Rhodopseudomonas palustris: one gene and its partner. The protein of the gene in region 2 interacts with the protein of the main gene of each other region in a pairwise test. Links are inferred from orthologs where the notes say so. Each region holds a gene or a part of one and is shown on either strand. Other genes may lie near its edges. The genes, in order: badI and rfaD.

Region 1 (8,269 bases), 2.7 Mb from region 2 along the record:
TCAAGGTCGTCAACGCCGGTGATGCCCTGCCAGCAAACCACGCTCCGATTGCCACGGACGATCATGCCGAGGGGCTCAAGGGCGCCGTCATCACGGGTCGGCTCACGGCATCGGATCAGGACGCTGGCGGCTCGCTGATCTACAGTCTCGACACGGGTCCGTCCCACGGCACGGTGTTCGTCTATACCGATGGCAGCTATCGCTACACGCCGACCACCGGCTTCTCCGGCACGGACAGCTTCACGTTCCTGGTGGATGACGGGCGTGGCGGAAAGGATACCGCGACGCTGGATCTGACCATCAAATCGTCCTCGTCCGAGGTTGCGATCGGCACCGACCTGATCGTCAACGGCAGCTTCGAGGACATCAGCGAGTCCGGCAACTACAATGGCGGCTCCGATTGGGGCTACCGCAACAACGACAAGCAGATCGTCGGCTGGACCAACGTCAACCGGATCGAGCAGCATCTCGACAATTACGGCGGGATCCAGGCCAAGGACGGGAAGTTCTGGATCGACCTCGACAGCTCCAATCTGGCACAGCGGAACAAGCTCGGCCAAACGATCACCGGCGTTGAGACCGGTGCAATCTACCGGGTGAGCTTCTCGCTCTCGGACTCGGACAATGTCCGCTACGACGACGGCGTCACCGTGCTATGGAACGGTCAGGTCGTCTTCAGCGGCCTGCCGCCGCAGACCTCCGCTCATTGGGCGACGCTGAGCTTCGACGTGATCGGGGGCTCCGGGAATGGTTCGAACCGGCTGGAGTTCGTCGACACCGGCGTGGCGGACTCTTGGGGCGCCGGCGTCGCGCTGGACGACGTCCACTTCGTCAAGATCGCCAACGCCGGCGACAGCCTGCCGGCCAATAGTTCTCCTGACGCGACCGACGGGCACATCGCTGGCCTGGTGAATAGCTTGATCATCGGTCAGCTCACCGCGTCCGACGCCGATGGAGGGGCCGCACCTGTGTTCAGTCTCGGGCAGGGGCCGTCGCACGGTTCGGTGCTGGTCTACAGCGATGGCACTTACCGATACACACCAACGACTGGCTATGTCGGCGCGGACAGCTTCACCTTCGTGGTCGATGATGGGCGTGGCGGCAAGGATACGGCAACCCAGAGCCTGACCATCAGCCCGCCCAATACCGTACCGGTGGCGTCCGACGACGTCGGTCTAGGGACGGAATACGGCACCGTGCTGACGATCGGAGCATCGACTCTGCTCGCCAATGACAATGACGCAGACAGCGATCCGTTGGCGATCCTGTCGGTGGCCAATGGCACCGGCGGCACGGTTTCGCTCGACGACGTCGGCAATGTCGTCTTCGCTCCGGCCGAAGGGTTCTCGGGTGATGCGACCTTCAGCTACACGGTGTCCGACGGGCGCGGAGGTACTGCAACGGCAAACGTGACTGTGATAGTCGCGCCGCAGCCCGAGCCCCCGGTCGGGACGCCGGGCGATGATGTCCTGAATGGGACGTCGCGTGACGATGTCATCGCGGCGGGCGAGGGCGACGACGAAGTCTTCGGCGTCGCCGGCAACGACACGATCGACGGCGGCGCCGGTGACGACCGGATCGATGGCGGCGACGGGGACGATATCCTCGTCGGCGGAGACGGCGACGACGAGCAGATCGGCGGTGCGGGTAGCGATATTCTCGTCGGCGGCGCTGGCGATGACGAACTCGACGGCGGTGACGGTCACGACGTGGCGGACTACACGGCCGACAGCGCCGGCTTCGTGGCCGACCTGTCGTCGGGATGGGCCTCCGGCGACGAGATCGGCTACGATAGCTTGCGCAACATCGAAACCGTGCTCGGCGGTTCGGGCAACGACACCCTGATCGGCGGCGGCGGCGACGACGTGCTGCGCGGTGGCTCCGGCGACGACACCATCGACGGCGGCGCCGGCTTCGATACGCTCGACCTGTCCGACGCCACCGGGGGCGTGACCATCAGCTTCACGACCGGTACCGCGACCGGTGCAGGCATCGGTACCGACCACTTCACCGGCATCGAGAGCTTCGTCCTCGGCGAGGGGGCGGATCGTGTCACCGGTGGCAACGGCGCCGATGTGATCAACGGCGGCGGCGGTAACGACGTCATCGCCGGCGGCGCCGGCAACGACAAGTTGCTCGGTGGTGCCGGTGACGACAGCCTCGACGGCGGCTCGGGCGACGATGTCGTCGACGGCGGCATCGGCAACGACATGCTGAAGGGCGGCTCTGGCGTCGATATCATCTCCGGCGGCGATGGCAACGACGACATCGATGGCGGTTCGGAGAACGATATCCTAAACGGTGGTGCCGGCAACGACATCATCAAGGGTGGCTCCGGCGCCGACATCATCACCGGCGGCGCCGGCAACGACATCCTGACCGGCGGCTCGGGGGCGGATGTATTCGTGTTCACGGCCGGCTTCGGCAAGGACATCGTCACCGACTTCGCCACCAAGGGCAGCTCGGCCGACGTGTTGCAGTTCTCCAGCAGCATGTTTGCGAACTTCACCGACGTGATGTCGCACACCACGCAGGTCGGCAACGACGTCGTCGTGACGCTCGATGCCGACAACAGCCTGACGCTGGCCAATACGCAGATCGGCTCGCTCGCCGCAGACGACTTCCGCTTCGTCTGATCTGCCGCGAACGATTACAGGGCCACGGAACGCAGCAGCGTTCCGTGGCCCTGGCGCGAGAAACGAGGATTAGCGCAGCCCCGATTCCACCAAAGAACAGAACGACTATCGGTGGGTGAAGCGCGGCGCCCGCTTTTCCAGGAAAGCCTGAATGCCCTCGTGGGCGTCGGCGCTGGCGAAGCGGGCATGCAGCTCGCGGCGCTCGAACAGGATGCCTTCGGCGAGCGTGCTCTCGAAGGTGCGGTTGAGGCTTTCCTTCAGCGCCATCAGCGCCGGGGCGGAGAACGCCGCGATCGTGCTGGCCAGCGCCACGGTCTCGTCGCGCAGCTTGTCGTCATCGACGACGCGCGATACCAGGCCGTAGCGATCGGCCTCTTCGGCGTTGAGCGGTCGCGCCGACAGGCACATGTCCATGGCTTTTGCCTTGCCGATCGCGCGCGGCAGGCGTTGCGTGCCGCCCGCTCCGGGCAGCAGGCCGAGCTTGATTTCCGGCAGCGCGAATTGGGCACTGCGGCCGGCGATCACGATGTCGCAGGCGAGCGCCAGTTCGCAGCCGCCGCCATAAGCGAGGCCGGCCACCGCGGCCAGCACTGGCTTCCGCACCTGGCGGATCGTCTCCCAATTGCGGGTGATGAAGTTCGAGCCATAGACGTCGCTATAGCTCCACGCGGCCATCGAGGCGATGTCGGCGCCTGCCGCGAACGCGCGGGCATTTCCGGTGATCACGATCGCGCCGATGCCGTCGTCGGCGTCGAACGCCAGCAGCGCCGCGCCGAGCGCATCCATCAGCGCGTCGTTGAGCGCGTTGAGGACTTCCGGCCGGTTCAGCGTGATGATGCCGACCCGGCCCTGAGTTTCGGTGATAATGGGATTGGACGACAAGGTCGTGCTCCGTGGTCGGTGTGTGGTCTAAAGATCGTCCTGCTGCAGCATCTCGCGCAGCCGGAATTTCTGGATCTTGCCGGACGGTGTTGCCGGCATCGCGTCGCGAACCACGAGGCGCTCGGGGATGTATTGCAGCGCCAGCTTCTGCGCCTTGAGGAACTCGACCATCGCGGCGAAGTCGATGCTCGCCCCGGTCTTCGGCACCACCACGGCGCAGGCGCGTTCGCCGAGCCGGTCGTCCGGATAGGCCACGATCGCCACCTGGGCGACGGCGGGATGCTTGTAGAGCAGCGCCTCGATCTCGACGACCGGGATGTTTTCGCCGCCGCGGATGATCACGTCCTTGCTGCGGCCGCTGATCCGGATGTAGCCGTCCGCCGTCATGTAGGCGAGGTCGCCGGTGTCGAACCAGTCGTCGGCGTCGGTGCTGTTCCAGTTCGGCCTCTTCAGATAGCCGCCGAAATTCGAGCACGACCGCACCACTAACCGGCCGATCTGGTTCGGCGGCAGCGCCTTGCCGTCGCTGTCGATCACTTTGACCTCGACGCCGGGCAGCGGGCAACCGTCGGTGGTCGAGGCGAGCTTGTCATCGTCGTCGAGCTTGATCAGCGTCACCGCGCCGTTTTCGGTCATGCCCCAGGCCGAGACGATCTTGGCGCCGAGCCCAGCCTGAGCCTGTTCGACCAGCGGCCCGGGAATCGGCGCGCCGGCGCACAGGAAGGTCTTCAGGCTCGGCACCGGCTCGCCGCTCTCCTTCACGACGCGCGTCAGATCGGTGAGGAACGGCGTCGACGCCATAGTGAAGGTGACGCGCTCGGCGCGGATCAGCTCGGCGGCTTTCGCCGGATCCCAAATGTCCTGCAACACTGCGCTGGCGCGCAGCATGATCGGCATCATCAGGCCGTACATGAAGCCGGTCTGGTGTGCCATCGGCGACGCCATCAGGATCACGTCGGACTCGCGAAGCGCGAGCCGCTGCGCGTAAGGCACGATATTGGCCATCAGCGTATTGGCGCTGTGCATCACGCCCTTCGGCTCGCCGGTGGTGCCGGAGGTGTAAATCAGTTGTGTGATGTCGTCCGGGGAGGGCCGGCTGCGGCTCAGGATCGCGGCGGCGTTCGCTTCCTTTTCCCACTCGGGCGTCGTCAGCAGCGTGTCGAAATCATCCGCGCCGCCGCCATCGACGACTACGATGGTCCGAAGCGCTGGCAGGTCGGGCTGCAGGCCGCGCGCCATGGCTTCATGATCGAAGCCACGGAAGCTCTTCGGCACCACCAGTACCTTGGCTTCGCCGTGCTTCAGCATGAACGACAGTTCGCGCTCGCGGAAGATCGGCATCAGCGGGTTGAGCACCGCGCCGATCCGCGAGCAGGCGAGATATAGCACGGTGAACTGCCACCAGTTCGGCAGTTGCATCGCCACGACGTCGCCGCGGCCAATGCCGAGCCGGCTGAGGCCAACCGCGACGCGATCGGCCAGCGTCGCAAGCTCACGGTAGCTGAAGCGGCGCACCGCGCCGCCGTCGAGCCGGACCGCGGTCAGTGCGACCTTGTCGGGGCAATGCGCCACGCAGGCGTCGAGATCGTCATTGATGGTGCGGTCGTGCCACAGGCCGGCGGCGATGCTCGCGGCGCGGCGTGGCGGCAGCAGAACAGCGTCGAACTCCATGTTTCCCCCGGAATAGTTATTAGTTATGAATGCAGAGTGTCTCGGCGGCACCTCCGCTCAGGCCGGCACTGCGGCGCGGCCGGCACGGTGGCGCGCGATGATCGTCTTCATGATCTGCGCGGTGCCGTCGCCGATCTGAAAGCCGAGCACGTCGCGCAGCCGCTGCTCCATCGGGCCGCGGTCATAGCCGCCGTGGCCGTGCATCAGCAGACATTGATGGATCACGTCGTAAGCGAGTTTCGGCGCCCACCATTTGCACATTGCTGCCTCGGCACTGTGCGGCGCGCCGTGGTCCTTCAGCCACAGCGCCTGCAGGCAGAGCAGTCGCGCGGCCTCGACCTGGGTGTCGAGGTCGGCGAGCGGATGCGACACGCCCTGAAACGCCGACAGCGGTTTGCCGAACGCCTGCCGCTCGGCGACGTGCGCCCAGGTTTCCTCGAGCGCGACGCGCGCGACTGCGAGCACTTGCAGGCCGATCAGTGCGCGCGAGAAGTCGAAGCCCTGCATCACCTGGACGAAGCCTTTGTTCTCGTCGCCAAGCCGATGCGCGGCCGGGACGCGCACGTTCTCGAAGAACAGCGAGCCGCGGCCGATCGCGCGCTGGCCGTGGCAGTCGAACCTGTTGCGGGTGATGCCGGGCAGGTCCATCGGGATCAGCAGTGCGGTGACGCCGTGAGCGCCGGACTCGATCGAGCCGGTGCGGCCGAACACCACCGCGGCGTCGGCCTGATCGGCGGCGGAAATCGAGGTCTTCTCGCCATTGACGATGTAGTCGTCGCCGTCGCGCTCGATCCGCAGCCGCAGGTTCGCCGCATCCGAGCCGCCGCGCGGTTCGGTCAGCGCGATCGCGAACAGCGCGTCGCCTGCGATCAGCTTCGTCAGCCACGGCTGCACGATCTCGCGCTGGCCGTGCTGCGATAGGATCTGCCCGTTCAGCGAGGCGAGCAGATTGACGTAGGACATGCTGAGGTCGGCGCGCGCGATCTCCTCGTGGATCACGCCGGCCGCGAGGCTGCCCATGCCGAGCCCGCCGCAAGCTTCCGGCAGTTCGGGCGCGATGAAGCCCATCTCGCCCATCGCCTTCATCAAGCCGCGGTCGAGCACCCGGGTCCGGTCGCGCTCCTGAAATCCCGGCGCGACCTGCTCGGCAGCGAACCGCCGCGCCTGCCCGGTCAGCGCCACGAGGTCTTCGTTCAGATATGGATTCATGCCTCGCCCTCCTCGAGAATTGGGACGCCGGGCGTTGCCGGCGCCGTTCGTCGGCGGGAGAGCGGTTATTTGATGTACTTGCGGAATTCGGGCTTACGCTTCTCCTGCAGCGCCTTGACGCCTTCGCGCGATTCCTCTGTGTCGTAATAGAGCTTCAGCGCGTACATCCCCATGCCGGCGATCCCGGCTTGATGGGCGGTGTCCATGTTGAAGCTGCGCTTGGCGATGGCGAGTGCGGTCGGCGACCGCTCGCACAGTTCCTCGCCCCATTTCTGCACTTCGGCGTCGAGCTCTTCGTGCGGCACGCAGAGATTGGCGAGGCCCATCGCTTCGGCTTCCTTGCCGGAGTAGCGCTTGCACATGTACCAGATCTCGCGCGCCTTCTTCTCGCCGACGACGCGGGCCAGGAACGCGGTGCCGTAGCCCGGATCGACCGAGCCCATCTTCGGGCCGACCTGGCCGAAGATCGCCTTGTCCGAGCAGATCGTCAGATCGCAGATCGTCGCCAGCACATTGCCGCCGCCGATCGCATAGCCCTGGACGCGGGCGATCACCGGCTTGGGCACGTCGCGGATCGCAGTGTGCAGTTCTTCCATCGGCAGCCCGACGGTGCCGCGGCCATCGTAATTGCCGTCGTGGGTGGACTGATCGCCGCCGGTGCAGAAGGCGCGGTCGCCGGCGCCGGCCAGTACGATCGCCCCGACGTCCTTGTCGTAGCCGGCCTTGTACAGCGCCTTGATCAGCTCGTCGCAGGTGGTGCCGCGGAACGCATTCATCTTGTCCGGACGGTTGATGATGATCCACGCCACGCCGTTGCGGATCTCATAGATCAGGTCTTCGAACTGCATCGGAATCCTCCCGTTATTGTTGATTGGGCTCAGCCGTTCATCGTCAGGCCGCCGGAGACGCTCAGCACCTGGCCGGTGATGAAGCCGGCGTCGTCGCTACCGAAGAACGCGATCGCGCCGGCGAGATCGTCCGGCTTGCCGAGCCGGCCGAGCGGGATCGCCTTGGTGAAGGCCTCGATCAGCTTCTCCGGATTGGCGGCGCCGGAGGTCACGCCGGCAAGCAGCGCGGTGTCGGTCGGTCCCGGGCAGACGACGTTGACGGTGATGCCGTGGCGGGCGTGTTCGCGTGCCAAGGTCTTGGAGAATGCGACGAGGCCGCCTTTGCAGGCGGCGTACACCGCTTCGCCCGACGAGCCGACGCGCGCTGCATCAGAGGCGATGTTGACGATGCGGCCGTAGCGCCGCTCGACCATGCCGGGCAGCACCGCATGATGCATGTGCAGCGCGCCGGTGAGGTTGATGGCGATCAGCCGTTCCCATTCGCCGGGCTCGGTCTTGGTGAACGGCTTGAAGATGTCCCAGCCGGCGTTGTTGACCAGAATGTCCACCGGCCCCAGTTTGTCCGTCGTCGTCGCGATAGCGGTGTCGACACTTTTGCGGTCGGCGATATCGCAGCGGATCGCTTCCGCCGTGCCGCCTGCGGCGCGGATCTCGCCGGCGATTTTCTCGGCTGCGTCGAGATTGAGGTCGAGTACCGCGACCTTGACACCGTCCTGCGCAAACCGGCGACACGTCGCCCCGCCGATGCCGCCGCCGCCACCCGTGATCACCGCCGTCTTGTTCTGCAGCCGCGCCATCCTCGCTCGCTCCTCTTTGATTCTGATCTCTTTTCCCCAGAAAGCCCGCGATCGAAGCTGGCAACTAGGACAATATATTGTTATATCTAGCCGGCGTTCCGAAGATGCGTCAAGATCGTCTATGATGGCAGAGAAGCAATCGAGTGCCGATAATGCTGCGGATGCGAAGATGGAGCTGGCCAACCGGCTGTTCTTCCGCCTCTATCAATGCGCAAATATGTTGCAT
Region 2 (8,355 bases):
GTGTTCGGCTTGCTCGGCGCGTTGTCGCAATCCCCTATGCTGCTGGCAGCGGCACTGGGCGGCGCGATCCTCGGCTTCGCGCCGTTCAACCGCCCGGGTGCGGCGAAGGTCTTTCTCGGCGACGTCGGCAGCCTGCCGATCGGGCTCCTGCTCGGCTGGTGCCTGCTGCAACTCGCGCTCCAGGGCCACGCCGCCGCGGCGCTGCTGCTGCCGCTGTACTATCTGGCCGACAGCACCCTGACGCTGCTGCGGCGAATGATCCGCCGCGAGAGGTTCTGGCTCGCCCATCGCACGCACTTCTATCAGCGGGCGACTGACAACGGATTCCCGGTCCGGGCGGTGGTCGGCCAAGTGTGTCTTCTGAATCTCGCCCTGGCCGGGCTGGCAGGCGCCTCGATCGCCCTGCGATCGGCGGCGACCGATCTCCTGCTGCTCGGCATCGGCGCCATGCTGGTCGCCGCAGTGCTGAGGCGTTTCACCCGCCCCCGCGCCTGAGCGGTTATTGCAGACGACGCTGCGCAGCCGGCGCCGCAGCTTCGATCCGGAATTCCGGAACGGCGCTCTTCAGGATGGCCACCACCTCGTCATGACGCCCCGCTGCGATCGCGGCTTCGAGTGCGGCGAGGCCCTGCTGCAGCGTCGGCAGCGGCAGTTCGTGCGGACGTGCCGCCACAATCCCGGGAATGCCGATCTCGGTCGAAGGTTCGTGCTCGGCGAACAGGATCTCGTGCAGCCGCTCGCCCGGACGAACACCGGTGAACACGATCTCGATGTCGTAGCCGGGCTGCAGTCCGGACAGCCGGATCATCCGCTCGGCGAGATCGACGATGCGCACCGGCTGGCCCATGCTGAGTACGAACACCGACGCGTCGGCATGCTGCGAGCCCAACGCATGAGTCGCGGCGGTGATGACGAGGTCGCAGGCTTCGCGGATGGTCATGAAGTAGCGCACCATATCCGGATGCGTCACCGTCACCGGTCCGCCGGCTTCGATCTGGGCCTTGAATTTCGGCACCACCGAGCCGTTCGACGCCAGCACGTTGCCGAACCGCACCGAGATCAACCGCATCGGTGGCTTGTCACCGGAGGTGCCGGCAAGTTCGCGATCGAGCGCCTGACAATACAGTTCGGCGAACCGCTTGGTGAGGCCGAGCATCGATACCGGCTCGATCGCCTTGTCGGTGGAGATCATCACCATCGCGCCGGCACCGGCCGCGCGCGCGGCGTCGGCGACGTTGACCGAGCCGAAGATGTTGGTCTTGACGCCCTCGCCCCAATCGCGCTCGAGGATCGGCACGTGTTTCAGCGCAGCAGCGTGGAACACCAGGTCCGGCTTGAACCCGCCGATCAGATCGAAGATCCGCTCGCGATCGCGGATGTCGGCGATGTGGCCGACGATCGTCGTCCTGGAGTCCTTGGCGTTCAGCTTCTCCATCGCGGCGTAGAGGGCCGGTTCGGAATTCTCGATCACCAACAGACGCGCCGCACCGAACGTGGTGACGCGGTCGCACATCTCGTATCCGATCGATCCGCCACCGCCGGTGACGACGATCGACTTGCCCTTCAGCAGCCCCTCGAGCCTGTCGTAATCGATCTTGACGCTCGGACGCAGCAACAAGTCTTCGACGGCGACCGGTGCCAGCCTGGGCGTGTCGCGGCTTTCTTCGAGCGACGGCAGCCGGCTCACCGTCAGCCCGAGCTTGCGGGCACGCATCAGCACCGCTTCCGGCTGGGCATCGGCCTCGAACGCGGACGGCGTCATCACCGCCCGCTCGATCGGCCTGTTGCGATGCGCGAAGTCGGCGATCACGTTGTGCAGATCGTCGGTGCCGCCCAGCACCGGAATGCCGCGAATGGTCTGGCCGCGATCCGAGAACGCGGGCGACAGAATGCCCACCGGCCACAGCCGCTGCACCGCGCCGCTTTCAACTCCGCGCAGGAACACCTCCGCGTCGGCGGCGCGACCGATCAGCAACGTCGGAGCCGCATCCATCCGGCGCGCCTTGTTGCGCGTGCGGGTGTAGCGGAAATAGCGGTAGGCGAGGCGCGAACCGGCCAGGAAGAACACCTCCAGAAACCAGTACAGCACGATCGTCGTCTTCCCGAGGAAGAACGTCCCGTACATGTTCGGTGCCAGAAAGACGTAATCGAGCGCCAGCAGCGCGATCGTCAGCACGCTCGCCGCCCGGAGGATGTTCAGCAGATCCGGGATCGAAATGAACCGCCACTTGGTGGTGGTGAGCTGGAACAGGTAGCAGACGAAGAAGCTGAAGACGACGAAGTAAGGCAGAACCTTCAGCAGCAGCGGCAGACGGTCCAGCAGATTCTCGCCGTCGAACCGCAGATAGAAGCTGAGCAGCACGGCGGCCGCGGTCGCGAGCAGATCGTGGAGGGCGATCAGCCAGTTGCGGGGCGTGAACGACGTGATCGGCGTCAACATTGCACCTGCCAGCGGTGGTCGCCAATCCCGCGCATGATCAGGACTGCCCCTCGCGCGCGCGCGCCACCAGCGAGGTGGTACTGAATCCGGGCAGCACGTCGACCAGCATCACCTCGCCGCCTTTGGCCGCGACGATCTCGTGCCCGACCACCTGCTCACGGGTGTAGTCGCCGCCCTTGACCAGCACGCTCGGCTCGATCCGGGTGATCAGCCGGATCGGCGTATCCTCTTCGAAGATCGCCACCAGATCGACCGCCTCCAGCGCCGCCAGCACTTCGGCGCGGGCGCGTTCGTGCTGCACCGGCCGGCTCTCGCCCTTCAGCCGCCGCACCGACGCATCGCTGTTGAGTCCCACGATCAGCCGGTCGCAGGCACCGCGCGCCGCAGTCAGCACCTTGACGTGGCCGGGGTGCAGGATGTCGAAGCAGCCATTGGTGAAGCCGACCCGCAGACCCTCGCGGCGCCATTCCTTCAGCCGCGCGTCGAGGTCGGCGTCGCTGGCCATGATCTTGTCTTCGGCGGCGAGTTCAGCGTGTGGCAGGACGCGCCGGCGCAGTTCGCTCGGCGTCACCACCGCGGTGCCATTCTTGCTGACCGCCACGGCTGCGGCGGCGCTGGCCGCCCGCATCGCCGTGCCCCAATCCGCCCCCGACGCCAGTACCACCGCCAGCACCGCCGCCACGGTATCACCGGCGCCCGAGACGTCGCGCACCTTCACCGGTTGCGCCGGCACGTGGATCGGCTCGCCTCCGCGCGGCACCAGCGTCATTCCGTGCTCGCTCTTGGTCACCAGCATCGCCTCGCACTCGGCCAGCGTCATCGCATCCTGGGCCGCCGCGGCGATCTCGTCATCGGTCTCGGCAGCGCTCCGTGTCGCCGCGGCGAATTCCTTGCGGTTTGGCGTCAGCAGCGTGGCGCCGCGATAGATCGCGAAGTTGGCGCTTTTCGGATCGACGATGACGCGTTTGCCGAGTTTGTTGGCGGTATCGATCGTCTCGCGAATGACTCGCGCCGTCAGCACGCCTTTGGCGTAGTCCGACAGCAGCACGATATCGGCGCGCGCGAGCTGCGGCAGGATCGAATCGAGCAGCCGCTGTTCGACCTCGCCGGTCGCCGGCGCTGCGATCTCCCAATCGGCGCGCAGCATGTGAGTGGAGAAATGCTCGGACACGAACCGCACCTTGCGGGTCGTCGGACGCGAGGGATCGCGCACCAGCACCGGCTCGATCTTCGGCTCGCTGCCGAGTTCGGCGGCGAGCATTCTCCCGGTGGCATCGTCACCGACCAGGCCGACGAAAATGCAGCGCGCGCCGATCGCCGCAATGTTGCGGGCGACGTTGCCGGCGCCGCCGATATTGGTCTCGCTGCGCTGGACCGCGATCACCGGCGCCGGAGCCTCCGGGGAAATCCGCGACACCTCCCCATAGACGAACTCGTCGAGCATCAAGTCGCCGACGCACAGGACGGTCTGACGGGCGATCGCTTGCAGCAGGGCGTCGAAGCTCAACATCCAAATCCAAATTGTTGCGCGCGATCAGCGGAAGCGATCGCTGCGGTCGAGGTAGCCAGTGACGTAAGACGCGACCGCTTCTTCCAGCGGCGTGAAGCCGCCATTATAGCCCGCCGCGCGCAGCCGGTCGCCTTCGCTCTGGGTGAAGTACTGATAACTGCCGCGAATCTGCTCCGGCATATCGATGTACTCGATCTTCGGCGGCGTGCCGAGCGCGGCATAAGCCGCCAGGATCAGGTCGCGGAAGCTGCGGGCATGGCTGGTGCCGACATTGAAAATGCCGCTGACGCTGGGCGAAGCGAACAGCCACATCATCACCCGCACCACGTCGTCGACATAGATGAAGTCGCGGCGCTGGTCGCCGTCGGCGATGCCTTCGCGATGCGACTTGAACAATTGGACCACCCGGCCCGACTTGATGTCGTCGAACCGCCGCGCCAGCACGCTGGCCATGGTGTCCTTGTGATATTCGTTCGGGCCGAACACGTTGAAGAACTTCAGCCCGGCCCACTGCGGCGGCAGCCTGTCGCCCTTGGCGGCGCGCTCGGCCACCACCAGGTCGAACAGGTGCTTGCTCCAGCCGTACAGGTTCATCGGCCGCAACTGTTTCAGCGCGGCCAGCGAGAAATCGTCATCGAAGCCGTGTTCGCCGTCGCCATAGGTCGCTGCCGATGAGGCGTAGATCAGCGGCGTGCCGGTCTCGGTGCACCAGTCGAGCAGCCGCAGCGACAACCGGAAATTGTTCTCCATCACCAGATCGCCGTCGGTGGCGGTGGTCGCGGAGATCGCGCCCATGTGGAACACAGCGTCGAGCTTGCGTCCCTTGAGCCAGCCGGCCAGTTCCGCCGGCGGCACGAAATCGGCAAGCTGCCGCTTGGCGAGGTTCTTCCACTTGCCGTCATGGCCGAGAAAGTCGGACACTGCCACATCGGCCCGCCCGGCGTCGTTCAGCGCCGCGACCAGATTCGATCCAATAAACCCGGCGCCCCCGGTGACCAGCAGCATGACTTCTCCGCCTCGATTTGCGCGGCCAGCTTTGCCCCACTCCGCCCAAGCAGGCAACTTTCTACCCTGACTTGCTGTGCATGGAGCACGTCTGGCGCGCGAAATGCCGGCTGGACGCCGGCCGCAGCAGACGCTAACCGGCTGGGCCGACCAGTCCCTGCCAGGCAGGGCACGCAGAACAAGCGATGAATTACGAATCACTCAAAGCCAGCCTGGCGACAGCGCCCGACCGTAGCGAAACCAGCCCGGTACTGCTGGTCCCGTATATGTGGATCGGCGATTTCGTGCGCTGCCACACCGTGGTGCGGGTGCTGAAGGATCGCTGGCCGAACCGGCCGGTCGACGTCCTCACCACCACACTGTGCGCGCCCTTGGTCGACTATATGCCCGGCGTGCGCCAGGGGATCGTCTGGGATCTGCCGCGCAGCAAGATCTCGCTGCCTCAGGAGCGGGCGCTGGCAGCCAGGCTGCGACAGGAAGGCTACGGCGCCTCGGTGGTGATGCCGCGCACCTTCAAATCCACCATCGCGCCCTGGCTTGCCGGTATCCCGAAACGCACCGGCTTCATCGGCGAGGTCCGGTTCGGCCTGCTCAATGACTGGCGGCGCGGCGAGAAGGCATTGCCGCGGATGATCGACCGCTGCGCCGCGCTGGCGCTGCCGCCGCTGCCCGAATTGCCGCTGGACTGGCCCGAACCGCAGCTTCAGGTGCCGCAGGCCGAGATCGCGGCATGGCGGCAGGCCAATGGGCTGCACGGCCGGACCGTGGTGGCGCTGGCACCCGGCGCCGTCGGGCCGGCGAAGCGCTGGACCTATTATGTCGAGGCCGGCAAGGCACTCGCCGAGCGCGGCTTCGAGGTCTGGGTGGTGGGCGGCCCGGGCGAAACCGCCAAGGCCCAGGAAATCGTCGCGGCCGGCGGCCCGCAGGTCCGCGATCTCACCGGCACCGACCTGCGCAACGGCATCCTGGCGCTGGCGGCAGCCGACCTGGTGATCTCCAACGATTCCGGCCTGCTCCACGTCTCGGCGGCGATCGGCAGCCGGACCATCGGCATCTTCGGACCGACCAGCCCCTGGCATTATGCCCCGCTCAATCCGATCGAGACGGTGATCCAGGCGCCGGGCGAGATTCCGTGCCGGCCCTGCCACAAGCCGATCTGCCGGATGGAGCACCACCGCTGCATGCGCGACATCGCCGTCGAGGACGTGACCGCCGCGGCATTGCGCGCGCTGCAGGCCGCCGGCATCGCGCCCGCGGTGTGAGCCCTTCGGCTTGCGCCGGACCCGGCCCTGCGCTTTACCAGGGCTTCGAGTTTCAGCCTTCAGGTGTGACGTGAGCCAGGACAAGATCGCCGCCCATTTCCAGCTTTCGCTTGCCGCGATGACGGCCGCGGCCAGCGACACAGCGCTGCTGGAAACATCGCGGGCGATCGCCGCAGCGTCGATCGCGGCACTGCGTCAGGGCCGCAAGATCCTGCTCGCCGGCAATGGCGGCAGCGCCGCCGACGCCCAGCACATCGCCGCCGAAATCATCGGCCGCTACAAGCGCGAGCGCGGCGCCTGGCCGGCGGTGGCGCTGACCACGGACACCTCGGCGCTCACCGCGATCGCCAACGACTATGGCTTCGAGCGGGTATTCGCCCGGCAGGTCGAAGGGCTCGGCCAGCAAGGCGACGTCTTCATCGGCATCACCACGTCGGGCCGCTCGCCGAACATCCTGGCGGCGCTCGAGGTCGCGCGGCAGCGCGGCCTGGTCACCGTCGGCATGACCGGCCCGAGCGGCGGATCGATGGGCGCGCTGTGCGATCATCTTCTGATTGCGCCGGGCCCCGAGACCGCGCTGGTTCAGCAGATCCATCTGATGGCCGCGCATGCGATCTGCGACGAGATCGAGGTCGCGCTGGGCAAGCCGGCGCCATGACCGCGTCCGCGCCGCGCCGGCCCGCCGCCTTCCTCGATCGCGACGGCGTCATCAACTACAACGACCACTATGTCGGCACCCGCGAGCGCCTTCGCTGGATGCCGGGCATCGCGGCGGCGATCCGGCAACTTAACGCGGCCGGCTATTACGTCTTCATCATCACCAACCAGTCCGGCGTCGCCCGCGGCATGTTCAGCGAAGACGACGTCCGTGCTCTGCATCGCTGGATGCTGAATGAGCTGAATGCGCAAGGTGCGCGGATCGACGATGTGCGGTTCTGCCCGCATCATGTCGAAGGAACGATCGACGCCTATCGGGTGGCCTGCGAGCATCGCAAGCCGGGCCCCGGCATGATCCTGGATCTGGCCAAAGCCTGGCCGGTGGACATGGCGCGCAGCTTCGTGATCGGCGACAGCGCAAGCGATATCGAAGCGGCCCAGGCTGCCCGCATTCGCGGTTTTCGCTTCGAAGGCGAAGACATCGACGGCTTCGTCAACCAGGTGCTCGCCGAGATGCAACGCACCGCTGCATTCAACTAACCGAGTAGCTGCTCCGCCGCCTCGATCGCCTGCCGCGCCGAGGGGCCACCGCTGTTGCCGCCGAGCACCCGCAGCGGACCGCTGCCGACCGGGCCGGTCAGTCCCGGATCGGTCGCAACATAGATCCCGACCAGCGGCACCCGATAGGCGGCGGCCAGATGCAAAAGGCCGGTGTCGACGCCGATCACCACCGCGGCGCCCGCGATCACGCCCGCGGTGAGATCGAGCGACTGACGCGGCAACACGCGACTTCCGGGGATCGCGCTCGACAGCCGTTCGGCGGTCTGCCGTTCGGTCTCGGTGCCCCACGGCAGCACCGGCTGCAACCCGCGGCCCTGCAGCCAGCGGCCGGTCTCGATCCAGTCTTCGGCGAGCCATTCCTTCGACACCCGCGAGGTGCCGTGCAGCAGCAGCGCGTAAGGCGCTTCAGCGCCGCGCGCCGGTTTGATCAGCCCGTAGTCGATCTGGTCCGGCGGCTGATAGCCGAGCGACTGGCCGGTGAGCGTGCGATTGCGCGCCACCGCGTGGAGCGAGCGGCTGACGCTGTGGCGGACATCGTAGAACCGCGACGCCAAGGGCTCCCGAATGCTCTGCGCGTCGTAGCCGTGGCGCTCGCCCTGCGCGAGCCGCGCGATGATCGCCGAGCGGATCAGGCCCTGAGTGTCTATCACCTTGTCGAATTCGGGCTCACGCAATCGCGTGTTGAAATCGCCGATCTCCCGCCAGGTGGCGCGGCTCGTCAGATGCGACCGCCAGCGCCGGGTCGCCACCGGGATCACCTCGGCGACGGATGGATGCAACCGTGCCAGCGGCGCGAACGCCTCCTCCACCACCCAGCTCATGCGCAGGCCGGGTTGGGCGCGCGCAGCGTCGGCGATCGCGGGCATCTGGTGCACCACATCGCCGAGCGAAGAGGTCTTGATGATGAGGATGTCCGACAT

Evidence for each region.
Region 1: the proteins of rfaD (region 2) and badI interact in binary tests that used the Escherichia coli proteins (3 or more experiments, as listed by UniProt). The link is inferred for Rhodopseudomonas palustris from one-to-one orthologs.

Annotation. Positions count from the first base shown.
Region 1 is NZ_CP041387.1:609,955-618,223, forward strand. The notes cover bases 5,356-8,081. They hold badI (2-ketocyclohexanecarboxyl-CoA hydrolase), read right to left. Parts: upstream 7,247-8,081; coding sequence 6,464-7,246; downstream 5,356-6,463. Other genes in these bases: aliB (cyclohexanecarboxyl-CoA dehydrogenase), read right to left, coding at 5,356-6,398; badH (2-hydroxycyclohexanecarboxyl-CoA dehydrogenase), read right to left, coding at 7,276-8,043. Outside these bases: FLL57_RS02830 (Ig-like domain-containing protein), read left to right, coding at 1-2,636; FLL57_RS02835 (enoyl-CoA hydratase-related protein), read right to left, coding at 2,742-3,518; aliA (cyclohexanecarboxylate-CoA ligase), read right to left, coding at 3,546-5,189; more of aliB, read right to left, coding at 5,247-5,355; FLL57_RS02860 (MarR family transcriptional regulator), read left to right, coding at 8,165-8,269. UniProt on the Escherichia coli protein: Converts o-succinylbenzoyl-CoA (OSB-CoA) to 1,4-dihydroxy-2-naphthoyl-CoA (DHNA-CoA).
Region 2 is NZ_CP041387.1:3,355,070-3,363,424, forward strand. What follows is about bases 2,966-5,777. They hold rfaD (ADP-glyceromanno-heptose 6-epimerase), read right to left. Parts: upstream 4,956-5,777; coding sequence 3,975-4,955; downstream 2,966-3,974. Other genes in these bases: rfaE1 (D-glycero-beta-D-manno-heptose-7-phosphate kinase), read right to left, coding at 2,966-3,950; waaF (lipopolysaccharide heptosyltransferase II), read left to right, coding at 5,141-5,777. In the rest of the region: FLL57_RS15335 (MraY family glycosyltransferase), read left to right, coding at 1-495; FLL57_RS15340 (polysaccharide biosynthesis protein), read right to left, coding at 500-2,440; more of rfaE1, read right to left, coding at 2,478-2,965; more of waaF, read left to right, coding at 5,778-6,217; FLL57_RS15360 (D-sedoheptulose 7-phosphate isomerase), read left to right, coding at 6,288-6,875; FLL57_RS15365 (HAD family hydrolase), read left to right, coding at 6,872-7,414; waaC (lipopolysaccharide heptosyltransferase I), read right to left, coding at 7,411-8,355. UniProt on the Escherichia coli protein: Catalyzes the interconversion between ADP-D-glycero-beta-D-manno-heptose and ADP-L-glycero-beta-D-manno-heptose via an epimerization at carbon 6 of the heptose.